DNA from 3 places in the Cupriavidus taiwanensis LMG 19424 genome. Region 1 is predicted to be linked to each of the others. Evidence: predicted binding sites of a transcription regulator. Region 1 holds the regulator's gene; each other region holds the start of a gene.
What was found. Region 1 encodes sigma-54, which starts transcription at its own class of promoters, with help from an activator protein. Its sites were predicted from a motif close to TGGCANGNAANCTGCTTT; they were not measured.

Region 1 (3,232 bases):
GCCCGCGCCCGCGCCCGCCAACAAACCCTGACCGTACCCATGACCGATACCGCCACCATTGCCGACAAGCCTGTCGTCGAAGCCAACGCCGTCCTGCCCGGCGGCAGCACGCTGGTCGTGCGCCACCTGAAGAAGCGCTATGGCTCGCGCACGGTGGTCAAGGACGTCTCGCTCGACGTGAAGAGCGGCGAGGTGGTCGGGCTGCTCGGGCCGAACGGCGCGGGCAAGACCACGTCGTTCTACATGATCGTCGGCCTGGTGGCGCTGGACGAGGGCGACATCGTGCTCGACGGCGACCACATCAGCGGCCTGCCGATCCACGAGCGCGCGCGCATGGGGCTGTCGTACCTGCCGCAGGAAGCCTCGGTGTTCCGCAAGCTCAACGTCGAGGAAAACATCCGCGCGGTGCTGGAACTGCAGCTGGACAAGGGCAAGCCGCTGGCCAGGGCCGAGATCGAGCGCCGCCTGGACGCCCTGCTCGACGACCTGCAGATCGCGCACCTGCGCAACAACCCGGCGCTGTCGCTGTCAGGCGGCGAGCGTCGCCGCGTGGAAATCGCACGCGCGCTGGCGTCATCGCCGCGCTTTATCCTGCTGGACGAACCGTTCGCCGGCGTCGACCCCATCGCCGTGGGCGAGATCCAGCGTATCGTCAGCTTCCTCAAGGCGCGCAATATCGGCGTGCTGATCACCGACCACAACGTGCGCGAGACGCTGGGCATCTGCGACCACGCCTACATCATCAGCGAAGGCACGGTGCTGGCCGCGGGGCAGCCCGAAGACATCATTGCCAACGACGCCGTGCGGCGGGTCTATCTGGGCGAGAATTTCCGCATGTAACAAGGCGGGCGCCATGCGCGGGCGGCCCATGGCTGCATGGCGGTGAAGAGCCAGCGGCGATCAGAGCGCTTCAGCGATAGCAATTTCCGTTCCAACATCGGAAAGATGCGCATAAAATAGGTCGCATGAAACCGTCGCTACAGCTCCGCCTCTCCCAGCACCTGGCACTGACCCCCCAGCTGCAACAGTCGATCCGGCTGCTGCAGCTTTCCACGCTGGAACTGCAGCAGGAAGTCGAACAGGCGCTGACGGAAAACCCGCTGCTCGAGCGGGAAAACGACTGGATCGAAAGCCCGCTGCGGGTGGCGGCTGACGGCTCGGTCAACGTCCAGAGCGCTCCCGCGCCCGCGCCCGCCGAGCCCCAGGGCAACGGCGATGCGCACGCCGACGGCGCCGCGGAAGACAGCTACGGCGACAACAGCAGCGGCGACGACTACAGCAACGGCGATTGGAGCCTTGACGACTTTGCCCGCCGCCCGCAAGGCGACGAAGACGAAAAGACGCCGATGCAGCTGCGCGATGCCGAGCCCACGCTGCGCGAATACCTGATGGAGCAGCTCACGCCGCTGAAGATCTCGGCGCGGGACAAGGGTCTCGCCATCTTCCTGATCGAGTCCCTCGATGACGACGGCTACCTGAGCGCCTCGCTGGAAGAGATCTGCGCGGAACTGCCGGAAGAGCTCGAATTCGACCCCGACGAAGTCCACGCCATCCTGACGCTGCTGCAGAGCTTCGACCCGCCCGGCGTCGGTGCGCGCAATGCGGCCGAATGCCTGGCCCTGCAATTGCGCCGCCTGACGCACCCGCAGCGCGAGCTGGCGCTGACCATCGTCACCCATCACCTCGAACTGCTTGCGGTACGCGACTACACGCGGCTGAAAAAGGCCTTGCAGGTCGATGAGGTCGCGCTGAAGGCCGCCCATGACCTGATCCGCTCGCTGGCCCCCTACCCGGGCCACGCGTACAGCCGGCCCGAAGCCGATTTCGTCGTGCCGGACGTATTCGTGCGCAAGAGCGGCGGCGGCTGGATCGCGCAGCTCAATCCGGATGTGATGCCAAGGCTGCGCATTAACGACATGTATGCGCAGATTTTGCGCGGCGCCAAGGGCGAGACCGGCACCGCCGGGCTGCAGCAGAAGCTGCAGGAGGCGCGCTGGCTGATCAAGAACATCCAGCAAAGGTTCGACACGATCCTGCGTGTCTCGCAAGCCATTGTCGAGCGTCAAAAGAACTTTTTCACCCACGGTGAAATCGCCATGCGCCCCTTGGTTTTGCGGGAGATTGCCGATACACTGGGTTTACACGAGTCAACCATCTCCCGGGTGACGACCAATAAATACATGGCCACGCCGATGGGTACTTTCGAACTGAAGTACTTCTTCGGCAGCCACGTGTCCACCGAAACCGGTGGCGCGGCTTCATCAACGGCCATCCGCGCCTTGATCAAGCAACTGATAGGAGCCGAAGACCCGAGGAATCCCCTTTCCGACAGTCGCATCGCCGAACTGCTGGGTGAGCAAGGCTTCGTTGTCGCACGCCGCACCGTTGCCAAATATCGCGAAGCCCTGAAGATCCCCGCAGTGAATCTCCGCAAGTCTTTGTAGCCGAGCCCACCGCCTGCCTGGTGAGGCTCTTTCAGAAGGAGAAGCGCTATGAACTTCAAGATCAGTGGACACCACCTGGACATCACGCCCCCTCTGCGTGAGTACGTGGAAACGAAGCTGGAGCGAATCGTCAGGCATTTCGATCAAGTCATTGGCGTTAGCGTGCTGCTCTCTGTCGACAATCACAAGGAAAAGGACCGGCGCCAGTACGCGGAAATCAATCTACATCTCAAGGGCAAGGACATCTTTGTCGAGGCGCATCACGAAGACCTGTATGCGGCGATCGACGCACTCGTCGACAAGCTGGACCGTCAGGTGATTCGCTACAAGGATCGCGTGCAAGGCCACGACCGTGAAGCGGTCAAGTACCAGATGGCCGCAGCGCAGATGCAGCAATAAACCTATGCCCGGCGGCCTCGCAGAAGGCTGCTGAACCAGATTCCACAGGCAAGCCGCGCCGTGAAGCGCGGCTTTTTTGCGCCCTGGCGCCGGCTCGGGCTGTGGCAGCCGAGCCAACGCTGTACACGTGGGGCGGCCCGAAGTGTTCGCAAGCGCAGCGCCAAGGTGTATGCTGCGCCATACAAAGAGAGAGAAATCGTGGCCGCGCCTGCCCGCGCTGCACCGCACAAGGCTCGGGTAGCCGCTGCTCTATAATGGGCCGGGCGTCTCCCCCGCGCCCGCAGTGGTCAGGGAACCAGCCGCTGCCCGGCGGATCGATCCGCCCGCTAACTGAAATCCTGCGCATCGCCCATGAATCGTTTGGCCAAATTGCTGCCACCCGGCAACAT
Region 2 (3,232 bases), on a different contig from region 1:
CGGTAGCCGCAAGGGGTCTGCCGCCGCCTACAATCTGAAGTCCGTCCGGGATCTGGAGCGTGCGGCAGGCGAACAAGCTGAGCACGCTTACCAACGGCTGTTCTCGCGCTGGAAGCAAGCGCGACCGCAGGCAAGTGCGGTACGCGCTCCGTGGCCACCAATACGGACGCCATAAACGAGCGAAAGCACACCACGCGCTTGTCAACTTCATCCGTCGTGTAAATGATCTTGCGGATCGCCGGCGGGAACGTAAAGAACGGGATCACCTGATCCCAGGCGCGACGCCAGGATGCGCCGATCGGTGCATACCGCCGACCCCATTCCCCGTTCTCGAAGGCCGCCAACTCGGCCAGCGCGGCCTCGACGGTGGGGGCCGTGTACACGGGCTTGAGCGCCGCCGCCACGGCGCGGCGCTCCTTCCAGTTGGCGTACTCCAGGCTGTTGCGGATCAGATGCACGATGCAGGTCTGCAGGGTGGTGTTCGGGAACACCGCGGCCAGGGCCTGTTCCATGCCCTTAAGGCCATCGGTCACCGCGATCAGGATGTCTTGGGTACCCCGGGTCTTCAGGTCGTTGAACACCTTCATCCAGAACTTGGCGCCTTCGGTGCTCTCGATCCACAGGCCCAGGATGTCGCGCGTGCCGTCGGGCAGCACGCCCAAGGCCAGGTAGACGGCCTTGTTGCGCACCACGCCGTCCTCGCGCATCTTGACGCGCAGCGCGTCGAAGAACACCACCGGGTACATCACCTCCAGCGGACGGGCCTGCCAGGCGGTCACCTCGTCCATGACCGCATCGGTCACCGAACTGATGAATTCGGGCGAGACCTCGGTGCCGTACTGTTCGGCCAGAAACGCCTGGATCTCGCGCAAGGTCATGCCGCGCGCATACATGGCGATGATCTTGTCGTCGAACCCGGTGAAGCGCCGCTCGTGCTTGGAATCAGGATCGGATCAAAGCTGCCGTCGCGATCGCGAGGGATGTCTAACCGCAGCGGCCCGTCGTCGGTCAGAACCGTCTTATTACTTGACCACTACAGCCTGGGTGCTTCCCTACACCTATGACAAAAGTTTGTGACAACTCAACGCATTGGTCTACCCTCGAGGAACTTCAAAGTGTCGGGATCGATTCCAACTCTGCGACAGGAGCGGCCATCCACGACAGTCGCGGGAGCGGGCGTGTAGGGCTGCATAACGGTAAATGCATGGCTGCGACGATGGTACGCAACTTGCTGATCTTCGCGAACCGCAGAGCGTATGGAGCCGTTATGTCGCGAAAGGCGAGGGCTGCCGATCTTTTTGACCAACCGAATTGTGCGAAGAACCGGGCCAAGAGCGAGGAAGAGCGAAAGCTGGGCTGCTCAAGGCAGCTTTCACCGGGCGCGGCCGCTGGGGGCTGCGCTTTCGATGGGGCAAAAATTGCACTTCAGCCTGTAGCTGACGTGGCGCACCTCGTGCATGGACCAATCGCATGCGAAGGCAACTCTTGGGACAACCGCCAGGCGGCCTCATCAGGGCCGACGCTCTATCGCACTGGCTTCACGACTGACATCAATGAGTTCGACGTGATCTACGGGGGTGAACGACGTCTATTCCGTAGCGTCCGCGAGATCATTGAAAAGTACAATCCACCTGCGGTCTTTGTTTATCAAACGTGTGTTACTGCGTTAATCGGCGATGACATAGATGCAGTGTGCAAGCAGGCTTCAGTAGAATTCAGTAAGCCAGTTATACCGGTGCACGCGCCTGGGTTCGCTGGATCAAAGAACCTCGGCAATAAGCTTGGCGGCGAGGCGCTTTTGAATTATGTGATAGGTACCCGTGAGCCGGCATATACAACGCCCACAGACATCAACGTAATCGGCGAGTACAACCTGTCAGGCGAGTTATGGCAGGTAAAGCCGCTCTTGGACGAACTTGGCATCCGTCTTTTGTCGTGTATAACTGGCGATGGCCGGTACAGCGATATTGCGAGCGCGCATCGGGCCAGAGCAAACATGGTGGTCTGTTCGAAGTCCATGGTCCATGTGGCAACTAAGATGCAAGAGCGTTATGGGATTCCATACCTTGAGTGCTCATTCTACGGAATTGGCGACACAAGCAACGCTCTCCGCCAGATCGCGAGTCTGTTGGTGCAGCGAGGGGCATCTGGAAAGCTGTTAGACAGTACAGAGCGCCTGATTCAAGCTCAGGAGGAGCGGGCATGGGAGCGGATTGCCACGTACCGTGCGCGTCTTGAAGGTAAACGGGCGCTGCTAATCACAGGTGGCGTGAAATCATGGTCAGTTGTGGCTGCGTTACAGGAGGCCGGCTTAGAAATCATTGGCACAAGCGTGAAGAAGAGTACCAAGGAAGACAAAGAAAGAATCAAAGGGATCCTCGGACAGGACGCGCTCATGTTCGATAACATGACGGCGCGCGAGATGTACAAGCTATTGCACGATGCAAAGGCCGACATCATGCTGTCTGGTGGGCGCTCACAGTTTATCGCATTGAAGGCGCTTATGCCTTGGCTTGACGTAAATCAAGAACGTCATCATCCGTATGCCGGGTATGAAGGGATCGTGGAGTTGATCCGAGAGATAGAGCGTACTATTTACAACCCGGTGTGGCAACAGGTGCGAATCCCAGCGCCGTGAAATAACGGAGGTGAAGTCGACTGGTCAAAAGATTCGCGGCACAGCTAATGTACTCGGAATACTAAGCCGCCACAGAATCCAGGAAGTACATCTCTACGCGTGGCGGCGGTCTAGGAAAGTGAGGAGACCATTATGGCTATCGTGATCCAATCTGAAAAAGCCTGCACGGTAAACCCGTTGAAGACTAGCCAGCCGCTCGGCGCTAGCTTTGCGGCTATGGGGCTTGAGGCCTGTATGCCCGTATTGCACGGCTCACAAGGTTGCACGTCGTTTGCCTTGGTTTTGCTGACGCGACATTTCAAGGAAGCAATCCCGCTGCAGACTACCGCAATGGATGAAATCTCTGCGGTTTTGGGCGGATACGATAATGTCGAGACGGCATTGCTTAACATCCGAAAGCGCGAGGCGCCGAGAATCATTGTGGTCTGTTCAACAGGTCTCACCGAGACCAATGGCGAGGATCTCGATGGTCATCTAAGAGCTATACGCAAAGGTAATCCAGAACTTTTCAATACAGAAATTGTGTATGTCTCGACGCCAGATTATGTTGGCGCTTTCGAGGACGGCTACAGCAAAGCTGTGGTGGAGATTGTC
Region 3 (3,232 bases), on a different contig from region 1:
AATCTTCAAGGCCATAGATACGCTCCTTACAATTTAAAGTACGGTACTACTCCTCCGCGCTTGCATGGCCTTTGCACATCAAACGGTCGTTGGAGCCTTTTAGACATCCTTTGCCTGATCATGCGTCTCGTCGCAATGTTTACGCAGCGATCCGCCACCAGCCACACGGCTTGAGTAATCATTGAACCAAGATCGTGCTGCGACCTCAACAATTTCCCCCGCGTACTGCTCCACCGACTCGATGCCCGCATCGGCGAGTTCCTTACGCGGACAGATACCAATTTTCGCCACAAAAATGGCATGACAATCGTTGATCGCGCGTATGATACGTACTAGTCGTTCATCGTCACCGTACCCCCCTTGGCAATACAATTCAACCCGGCGGTAACCCACAAAGTGCGCGCCAGAGGCGCTAACTTCGAAGATTTTTAGCTCAGAGATATTCCCAAAGTGCCCATTCACGCGACCCCGGCCTTTCGTTGCAACGGCGATATTGACCTTCAGTGCTCCTGTCGCTTTCCTGACCTTGGTTAAGGCTGGCACTTCCCGCTTTGCCTCACGTTGCGCCATGAGCTCAGTCTCCGTGCGGAACTGGTACTCTTGGCGGATGTTTCGGTCATAGCCGATATCCATCTGCTCGATACTCTCCAGTGAAAACTCGGCACCGCGATCCTCATCCAAGAGTCCTACCGCGTCCGCTCGGCACTGCCGGCAATGCCGCATCAATTTCAGACCGCCCGAACAAGCTTCCTGTACTGTCCTCAATTCACGGGAGGTAGGTCCTCGTGGTCCGTGCAGGCCGAAGTACGTACCGTGCGACGGGTCGGAGATTAGCGGCATAATGTTGTGAAGGAACGCACCTCGCTGTTTCACAGCACGATTTACCTCAATCAAATGTTTATCGTTAATACCCGGAATCAACACCGAATTAATTTTCGTCAGTACGCCTCGTTCTGTTAGCATCTCGAGCCCTTGCATCTGCCGCTCATGCAACACGCACGCGGCGTCCGTCCCTGTCAACCGGCGACGGTTCCAAAAAATCCACGGGTAAATTCTTGCCCCGACAACCGGATCGATCATGTTGATGGTTATTGTCACATGATCAATGTTGTATCGGCAGATGTCATCCACAAAGTCAGGCAACGCGAGGCCATTGGTTGAGAGACATAGTTTGACATCGGGAACTCGCTCCTTAAGCAAACGGAACGTCTCAAACGTGGTTCCTGGGCTCGCGAGCGAATCACCGGGCCCAGCAACACCCACCACCGTCAGTTGCGGTATGCGACTCGCGACAACCATCACCTTCTTCACTGCCTGCTCTGGCGTCAGCTTTCTCGACGTAACGCCAGGTCGCGACTCGTTTGAACAGTCGTACTTGCGGTTACAGTAGTTGCACTGAATGTTGCAGGCGGGCGCAACCGCTACATGCATGCGCGCGTAATGGTGATGCGCTTCCTCTGAGTAGCACGGATGATCTTTTATCTTATCCCACACCCCCGGCCGCATCCCCTCGGCCTCTCCAGGCGACTCGCACTTCAACACGCTGGCTCCAACAGACGGAGTACCCTCGCCCCGTAGGGCCGATGTTCTGCTAGTTGGCATTAGGGGCACAACTTTCTCCCCGCCTTCAAAACAGGCAGCCGATGGTCGCGTGCACGCCCTATTTCGCATAACTCTTTCCTTCACATCGAGAGTAGTTGTACATCCGCCAAAAAGCGAAATCCGTGCCATCGCGCAAGGAGCATCTCGACCGGTATGAGGGCGCAGCATCTGCCGGCGTTCTATAAGTTCGACAGCAGCGCATTCGTCTTGCGTGTGGGTTGAAGCCAGCTCGAAGCTCACTGCGAAAACAGGGTAGCTAAATTGGCCTAATACGGCTCCCTCTTCTCGGCACCCAGCAGCTTGTCCGGACAGAGACATTCGCGACACGAAAAATGTGCGAAGCCCCCAACGTTTACTGACAGCGTCGCCGCTGCCGCTCTTGAAGATAGCGCTCCAGCTTATTGAACTCGGCTGGCACAACGCTTGCTCGACCGTGTAGGACCAATGAAGCGCAAAGGCAACTACCGCGATGCTTAAACCGATTATTATCGAGAGAACATTGTCCGGCCTAAAACGGCCCGCAATGAGCCTTTATCGGATAGAAGAAAATTGTGCGATTGCCGGCATACTCGCGCATGGAGAAATTCCGGAGCTGCTTACAGCAATATTTGCAATGGGTGATGAGGAGATAACGCTTATCGATGCTACTGGGGACATAAACCTCAAGCCGGCAACAACAATTTCCGGCTGCTCGACAGACACCAAGCAAATCGCTGCCCTGTGCTGCAAAGCTGAGTTTGTATACTTGTCCATCTCCGTTTCCGATCGCTATTTTAACCATCTGCGGCTGTCGCGAATTTTGGCATTATCTCTGATCGCGTACCTTATCCGGAAGATAGAGGAATGCCACACAGGAAGCTCTATTCGTATGGCAAACCTTGCGCGTCCGCACCCTTCATTCCTTGTGGAAGTCGCGCTGCGCCCGAGGATGTATGGTGAACAGTGGATCCAATTCTCCAACAAAGTTGGTGCAATTCTCCAGTTTTCGGCCTACGACCTCATTGCAAGGCTGCACGATGTAGAAATCTATTTGCAACATGATGTCGGTCTCGCTACCGCACATACACTAGCTGCGCTCAACTCCAGCGCCCCACATGTGAGCCCAGCGGTAAATGGCATGGTTCACCCGAAGGGCAAGGCAGCGCTCAAGGAAGTCGTGACGGGTTCACGGCATTTGATTGAGCAGGATACAGGTGTCGATAGTAATACGTTCGTCCAGATCTCTTCTCTTGCCCAAGATTCGTCTCACTGGGCAGTGCCGTCGAAAAAAATAAGAACGCATATGTGCTCCCATCGAGTTAGGCGTTGGGATACACACTCCCGCGTATCCCATTTCGATTCCCGGCTGAGACGATGCGACAAGCACGATGCATTGCCTGCTAAGACGCATCCGCACCCAGATTACAAAGATTCGGGTAACTCTGAGGCCGTTTTCCAGGACCGAGTAGTTACAAAAATGTTGTTATCGCGACAACGCGAGCAGGCGCCGGAGATATCAAGCAAAGCCAATGATTCCTATTCTTAGCGACCATAGGTTGTCCATGTAGCGTTAGCTAACAATAAACGTCGGCCCGTCGAAATAGCGCGGCCCGCATCTACGTCACACACCCTATTTTTAACCTACTTCAAA

Region 2: nifE (nitrogenase iron-molybdenum cofactor biosynthesis protein NifE) is a predicted target of sigma-54. The motif match lies at 1,218-1,235, and genes of this name have one in related genera.
Region 3: nifB (nitrogenase cofactor biosynthesis protein NifB) is a predicted target of sigma-54. The motif match lies at 1,713-1,730, and genes of this name have one in related genera.

The regions. Positions count from the first base shown of each region.
Region 1 covers NC_010528.1:330,136-333,367, reverse strand. Annotated here, with positions in the region: gene lptA (lipopolysaccharide transport periplasmic protein LptA) at 1-31, shown strand, start outside; gene lptB (LPS export ABC transporter ATP-binding protein) at 40-840, shown strand; gene RALTA_RS01615 (RNA polymerase factor sigma-54) at 966-2,444, shown strand; gene hpf (ribosome hibernation-promoting factor, HPF/YfiA family) at 2,493-2,843, shown strand; gene ptsN (PTS IIA-like nitrogen regulatory protein PtsN) at 3,195-3,232, shown strand, end outside.
Region 2 covers NC_010529.1:317,034-320,265, forward strand. Annotated here, with positions in the region: gene RALTA_RS29660 (IS110 family RNA-guided transposase) at 1-175, shown strand, start outside; partial or broken gene RALTA_RS27915 (IS256 family transposase) at 201-1,027, opposite strand; gene nifE (nitrogenase iron-molybdenum cofactor biosynthesis protein NifE) at 1,268-2,638, shown strand; gene nifN (nitrogenase iron-molybdenum cofactor biosynthesis protein NifN) at 2,771-3,232, shown strand, end outside.
Region 3 covers NC_010529.1:327,546-330,777, reverse strand. Annotated here, with positions in the region: gene RALTA_RS29700 (4Fe-4S binding protein) at 1-15, opposite strand, end outside; gene nifB (nitrogenase cofactor biosynthesis protein NifB) at 100-1,671, opposite strand; gene RALTA_RS29695 (beta/alpha barrel domain-containing protein) at 2,072-3,127, shown strand.